One region of the Limosilactobacillus mucosae genome, then DNA from elsewhere that is predicted to be linked to it. Evidence: a T-box and tRNA genes for the amino acid it is inferred to sense, from the RefSeq annotation. Region 1 holds a T-box; the other holds one or more tRNA genes.
What was found. A T-box is a leader RNA that pairs with one kind of tRNA and senses whether it is charged. The one in region 1 lies ahead of leuS (leucine--tRNA ligase), so its partner is inferred to be a tRNA-Leu.
Positions count from the first base shown of each region.

Region 1 (3,658 bases):
TCGATGTCGGTGGGACAGCGATTAAGTATGCCTTGCTGAACAACGCCGGTCAGATTACCAAAAAAGACAAGGTACCGACGCCTACCAGCAGCCTGACTGAATTTATGAAGTCGCTTTATGCAATTATTGATCAGTACCAAGCTCAGATTAGCGGATTGGCGGTCTGCGTTCCCGGCAAGGTTGATCCGCAAAAGCAGGTGGTCGTTTTTAGCGATACGCTGCCGTTTTTGAAGAACTGGGATCTGCCAAAACTGTTTAAGGAACATTACCGTAAGATTCTGCCGATTGCCGTTGAAAACGAAGGACGCGCGGCAGCTTTGGCGGAATCATGGCTGGGCAATCTGCATGGTGAAACCGATGCGGCAGCCATTTTGCTGGGAACCGACATCAGCTCTGGCATCATCACCAATGGCAAACTGAACTATGGCGCGCATGCCGGTGCCGGAATGCTGAATTTTGTGCCAACCAACTTTAAGGCGGAAGGTACGGATCGCTTGGCAGGCTTTAACGGCTCTTCAGTCAAAATGATTCAGGACGTAATTGAGGCATCTGGCCTGCCGGAAGGTGCAGATGGCTTAGCGGCCTTTCGGATGATTGAAGCTGGCAATCCAGATGCCGCCAAGGTCTTTAACGAATACTGCTATCAGATTGCGTGCTTGATCTTGAGCATGCAGGCGATCGTTGATTTAAACAAGGTCGTCATTGGTGGTGGGATCTCCGCGCAGCCGATATTGATCAAGACAATCAATGATCAATATGACCAGCTGGTAGAGTCAATGCCGATCGTGAAAAAAGAAATGGTCAAGCCAAAGATCGAACCAGCTAAATTCAAAAACGACGCCAACCTGTATGGAGCTTTAGATGCCTTGCTGCTGAAACTCGACGAACAAAATTAGAAACATATTAGAAAAGAGACTTGCACTTAGCGGCGGTCCTTGCTAGAATAGTTTGTAATCTTTGATCGTAGAGGAGTTAGTAGCCAACTCAGCTGTTTACAGAGACCAGGCGGCGGTGCAAGCCTGGAGCAGTCATTGGTGAACTGGCCTCAAAAAATTGCTGCTGAATCAACAGTAGGCGGCAACGTGAAATTCGCGTTAAGAATCTCAAGGGCCATGCATAAAGCGTGGAATTCAGGTGGTACCGCGGATTTTGATTCGTCCTGCATTTAGTTGCAGGGCGTTTTTTTATACGATCAACTTACTGACAATCAGAATTTTAAAAGGAGCAGGGCTAATGGCTTACGATCACAAAACGATTGAAAAGAAATGGCAGCGCTATTGGAAGAAGAACAAGACCTTTAAGGCGGAAATCAACAAGGACCAAAAGAAGTACTATGCTTTGGACATGTTCCCATACCCATCTGGACAAGGGCTGCACGTTGGTCACCCAGAAGGCTACACGGCAACGGATGTGGTTTCGCGGATGAAGCGGATGCAGGGCTACAACGTGCTGCATCCAATGGGCTGGGATGCGTTTGGTCTGCCGGCTGAACAGTACGCTTTAAAGACGGGCCACAATCCAAAGGGCTTCACCAACCAAAACATCGATCACTTTAGAGACCAGATTCAATCGCTTGGCTTCTCTTATGACTGGGATCGCGAAGTCAACACGACTGATCCAAACTACTACAAGTGGACGCAGTGGATCTTTGAACAGCTGTACAAGAAGGGGCTGGCCTATGAAGATGAGATCATGGTCAACTGGGCTCCTGACTTCATGGGTGGTACGGTTGTCTCCAATGAAGAAGTCGTTGACGGCAAGACGGAGCGGGGCGGCTACCCAGTCTACCGCAAGCCGATGAAGCAATGGGTCTTGAAGATCACGGCTTATGCCGATCGTCTGATTGATGATCTGGACCTGGTTGACTGGCCAGAAAGCGTTAAGGAAATGCAGCGCAACTGGATTGGTCGTTCAGAAGGGGCTTCCGTCTTCTTCGACATTGCTGATCATGATGGCAGAATCGAAGTCTTCACCACGCGTCCCGATACGCTGTTTGGGGCTTCCTACGTTGTTTTGGCCCCTGAACTGGATCTGGTTAACGAACTGACGACGCCTGAACACAAGGCCGAAGTCGAAGGCTACAAGGAAACGACTTCCCGCCGCTCTGATCTGGAACGGACCGATCTGAACAAGGACAAGACGGGTGTATTTACGGGGGCTTACGCCATCAACCCAGTCAACGGCGAAAAGCTGCCAATCTGGATCTCAGATTACGTTCTGGCTTCATACGGTACTGGTGCGGTGATGGCCGTGCCTGCCGGTGACCAGCGTGACTGGGACTTTGCCAAGAAGTTTGATCTGCCAATCAAGCCAATCATCAAGGATGCCGACATCTCAGAAGCAGCCTATGCTGGCGATGGCGAACACATCAATTCTGGTTTTGTTGATGGCATGAAGATCAAGGAAGCCAAAACGGCCATGATCGACTGGCTGGAAGAACACGATGCCGGGCACAAGAAGGTCAACTACCGGCTGCGCGACTGGATCTTCTCACGTCAGCGCTACTGGGGTGAACCAATTCCGGTTATTCACTGGGATGATGGTACGACCTCATTGGTGCCTGAAGACGAACTGCCTTTGAAACTGCCTGATATGAAGAACATTGAGCCATCTGGTACCGGTGAGAGTCCACTGGCCAACGCTACCGACTGGATCAACGTTTATGACGAAAATGGCCGGCATGGGCTGCGGGAAACCAACACGATGCCGCAATGGGCTGGTTCTTCTTGGTACTGGCTGCGCTACACGGATCCGCACAACGAAAAGGAATTTGCCTCGAAAGAAGCGCTGGACTACTGGTCACCAGTCGATCTGTACGTCGGGGGGGCTGAACATGCCGTCCTGCACCTGCTGTATGCCCGCTTCTGGCACAAGGTTCTGTACGATCTGGGCTACGTGCCAACACCGGAACCATTCATGAAGCTGGTTAACCAAGGGATGATTCTGGGTTCCAACCACGAAAAGATGTCCAAGTCCAAGGGCAATGTCGTTAACCCAGATGACATCGTTGAGCAATATGGTGCCGACACGCTGCGTCTGTACGAAATGTTCATGGGTCCGCTAACTGAATCCGTACCTTGGGATACTAAGGGGCTGCACGGTGCCTACAAGTGGATCAACCGGGTATGGCGCTTGATGATGGATGACAACAACCATCTGCGTGATCGGGTTTCGAACTTCAATGATGGCAAACTTACGCGCATCTACAACCAAACCGTCAAGAAGGTTACGGAAGACTTTGAGCGGATGCACTTTAACACGGCTATTTCGCAACTGATGGTCTTTGTCAATGAAGCGTACAAGGTTGACGATCTGCCGGTTGAGTACATGGAAGGCCTGATTAAGATGATCTCGCCGGTAATTCCACACGTTGCCGAAGAGCTTTGGAGCCAATTCCACGTTTCTGATACGATTGCCTACCAGCCATGGCCAACCTACGATCCAAAAGCCTTGGAGGAATCAACGGTTGAAATGATCGTACAGGTTAACGGCAAAGTACGGGCCCGAATTGAGATGCCAAAGGATGCCGATCAAGAAACGGCTCAAGCTAAGGCCCTTGCCAACGAACACGTCCAAAAGTTCATGGATGGCAAGGAAATCAAGAAGGTCATCGTCGTACCAAACCACATTGTCAACATTGTCGTTAAATAGTCTAACG
Region 1 is NZ_CP058954.1:1,516,820-1,520,477, reverse strand. It holds gene H0G69_RS07535 (ROK family protein) at 1-896, shown strand, start outside; T-box leader at 952-1,165, shown strand; gene leuS (leucine--tRNA ligase) at 1,234-3,651, shown strand.

Region 2 (3,658 bases), 250 kb from region 1:
GGTATCGGTATCTGTACGGTTTTAATGCTGATTGCCGCATTTGGCATCATCCCTGCATTTATCGGGGCAATGCTGCAGGAAGTAATTGATACCGTCTCGATTCTTTGGGCATTAAGAGCTCGTCACGGGACGTCTGATATTGATGACTGACCCAACTTAAAACAGCGTTGTGTTGGACACTAAAGTCTGCACAGCGCTGTTTTTATGATTAGATCATTTATTCATTAGCGATTACCGAACTGAGCTTTTGAATCGATCCGACATCCCCAACAACTGAGATATGATCGCCATAATGAAGCATGTCGTCGGCTTGTGGCAGCTTGTTAACCTGCTCTCCGCTGACAATGGCAATCACATTGACTTGATAAGTATCGCGCAGATTAAGCTCTTTTAGCGTATGCTCACAGAAATCTGGACTCTTAACCTCGATTTCGGCCAGCGTCAGTTCATGATTCAAGATCAAATAGTTGGCAATATTTAAATGCAGCTGATGAAATACCATTCGTCTGGCCATGTCACGTTCCGGACGCACGACATAGTCAGCCCCAATTTTTTCCAGCACCCGGGCATGATTTTCGTTTTCTGCCTTACAGATAATGTTTTTAGCGCCCAACTCTTTAACGATCAGGGTTGCCATGATACTGGCCTGAATATTGCCCACCGAAATATAGACATTGTCAAAGCTCCCTAGATCCAGCTCGCGCATCGCTTCTTCATCTTGAGCATCGGCAATGACTGCTCGCGTTACCATATTGGCATATTCATTGACGACATCTTCATTCTTATCAATGGCCAAAATATCTTGATGCGCCTCGGCCAAAGTTTCACAGACCGAGCTGCCAAACTGACCGATACCAATTACTGCATAGTTGTTTTTATTAGCCAATCAAAACCCCTTCTTCCGGATAGCGATAGTTCTTTTGCTTTGGATGAGCATTTAAAACCGTAAACATTACGGTGTAGATGCCAACCCGACCGATAAACATCAATGCCATAATGATCAGTTTGCCAAACAGATTCAAATGCGACGTAACCCCCATGCTGATACCCGTCGTCCCAAAAGCAGCCATAACTTCAAAAATAATATCTTCCAAAGTAAAATTGGCTGGCAAATGCTGTGTCAGACACAACAGCAGGATTGCCGCGGCAAGAATTGCAAAGGCAACAAAAACCAGCGTCAGCGCCCGAAAAATATTTTCTTCTTTAAAGCGGCGTCTGCCAAAAACCGTATCGCGCTGACCTTTTAAAGTGGCAATACTCTGCAGCGTCAACAGCCCAACCGTAGTCGTTTTGATCCCACCAGCCGTTGATCCTGGCGTCCCACCAATAAACATCAAGATTACCGTTACCGCGATGCCAGCCGGTGAAAGATTTTGATAGGAAAAAGTCGTCAGACCGGCTGTCCGTGGCGTAATAGCCATAAAAACAGTATTGATGAAACGATGCTCGACTGACATATGTGGAAACTGAGCAGCTAGATTATTTTCAGTCAAAAAATAGCTCATCAGTGATAACAGCAGGATAATGGCGCCAGTCGACAGCGCCAGTGAGGTATGCAGCGACAACCGATGCTTTTTTCGATAAAGCAATAGATCACGCCAAACCAAAAAACCAAATGAACCAGCAATAATCAAAACCGCCATGATAAACAAGACATATGTATCATCGGCAAATGACGCCAGACTGTTGCCAAACAGATCAAAACCGGCATTACAAAAAGCTGAGATCGAGTGAAAGATACTGTACCATAGCCCCTTGATCAAACCAAACCGGTGGCCAAAATCAGGCCACAGCAGCAAGGCGCCTAAAGCTTGAATGATCAGTGACAGACCAACGATTAGATTGACAATAGTAATCTGTGCTGGCGACTGCAGGTTCAATGATTCTTGGGCTAACAGACGTGCTGAAAGCCTGATCTTTTGACGCGCAAACAAAAACATCATGATTGCAAACGTCATAAAACCCAGTCCGCCAATCTCAATCAAAGCCGTAATTACCAGCTGACCAAACAAAGACCAGTGAGTCGCCGTATCAACCAGCGTCAGTCCAGTCACGCAGGTTGCACTGGTCGCGGTAAAAAATGCCGTCATAAATGATGGGTCCTCGCCAGGCTTGATTGCAATCGGCAGCATTAAAAGCAGCGTACCGATTGCAATCACGATCAAGAACCCAAACGTCAAGGCTTTTGAGAATGAAAGGCGATAACGACCAAACGTGATCATTTTTATGGCTTCCTTTCCCGATTAAAACTTCTAAGAACAACTATATCAGCGATCAAACGCAAAATAAATCAAAAAACGACTGTACCTTACTTCAGGACAGCCGTTTAATAATAATGCGGATGAAGGGACTCGAACCCTTACATCATAAGATACAAGAACCTAAATCTTGCGCGTCTGCCAATTCCGCCACATCCGCAAGTAAAGCATTAAAAAATGGAGGATACAGGGCTCGAACCTGTGACCCTCTGCTTGTAAGGCAGATGCTCTCCCAACTGAGCTAATCCTCCGTATCAGATATGAAAATCAACAGTTTAATTATACATATCTGAATAAACTCTGTCAAGAACTCAACTACTTTAGGTTCAGTTCCGTCAGCTTATCATCAACCAATTGCAAAACCTGATCAGCTGCATAGGGATCTTCGACAAAATCATATTTGTCTCCATCAATCAGCATTTTAGGACTTTCATCATAGCTGGCATACCAGTCAACATAGCGCTGATTCAACTCGCGATAGTATTCATAAAGACTTGGGTCATTTTCAATCTGTTCAAACGAACGGCCGCGTTTCTTGATTCGCTTCAGCATCGTTTCAAATGAGACCTGAATACTGATCAAAAGACTTGGTGCTTTAGTATGTGCCTGCTGAGGCAATTCTTCCATCATATTGCCCAAAAGCGAGGAATAGATGTCAGCTTCAGTCTGTGTAGCTCGCCCCAAATCGGCATTCAGCCGAAAAAGCAGGGCATCTTCAAAAATTGAGCGGTCTAAAACGTTCAGATCATTATCAAATGAATTCTTGATCTCGGCCAAGCGTTTGTTTAAAAAGTAGATCTGCAGCAAAAAGCCGTATTTCTTAGGATCTTGATAAAACAGCGGCAGGATTTCATTGTCATCAACCGATTCATAGAAAGCCTGACTGTCCAAATGATCAGCCAGCATCCGCGTTAAACTGGTTTTTCCCGCACCAATAGTTCCTGCTAGTACAATCATTGCTTTTCCCCTTTTTCCATTTTCTAAAAAGACACGAGCTATATTGTATCATCTTTGATCCGCCACCGTGAGTAAAATGTTTTTCATTTATCAGTCAACATCATAAAGTCTCAACTAATCAACGAGCCGTCCTTTTTTTTAATATTTTACTGCTTAGCACTAAATGGCTTTTGGCTGATCGCATTTTTACAGTCTGCATCATCATCAACAGCCCCCACAATAAAATCCCCGCCAAAACCGGCGAGGATTCGATAATTATTCAGCTTCTTTTTCCGATTCAGAAACGAATGACTCACTATTGTTGCTCCGTGACAGATCAACGTCCTTGAGAGGAATCAAGTGCGTCTTGTAACGAACCTTATAGTAGATGAATAAAATCAAGAACAATGGTACGGCCATGTAGGTGATGGCGATATTTGACCAATCCATCTTGATAAAGGCAT
Region 2 is NZ_CP058954.1:1,770,393-1,774,050, forward strand. It holds gene H0G69_RS08820 (heavy metal translocating P-type ATPase) at 1-150, shown strand, start outside; gene H0G69_RS08825 (potassium channel family protein) at 218-886, opposite strand; gene H0G69_RS08830 (TrkH family potassium uptake protein) at 879-2,222, opposite strand; tRNA gene H0G69_RS08835 (tRNA-Leu) at 2,337-2,418, opposite strand; tRNA gene H0G69_RS08840 (tRNA-Val) at 2,437-2,509, opposite strand; gene H0G69_RS08845 (deoxynucleoside kinase) at 2,574-3,215, opposite strand; gene H0G69_RS08850 (amino acid permease) at 3,471-3,658, opposite strand, start outside.
Region 2: it encodes a tRNA-Leu, which carries the amino acid that the T-box ahead of leuS (leucine--tRNA ligase) is inferred to sense. The anticodon was not compared.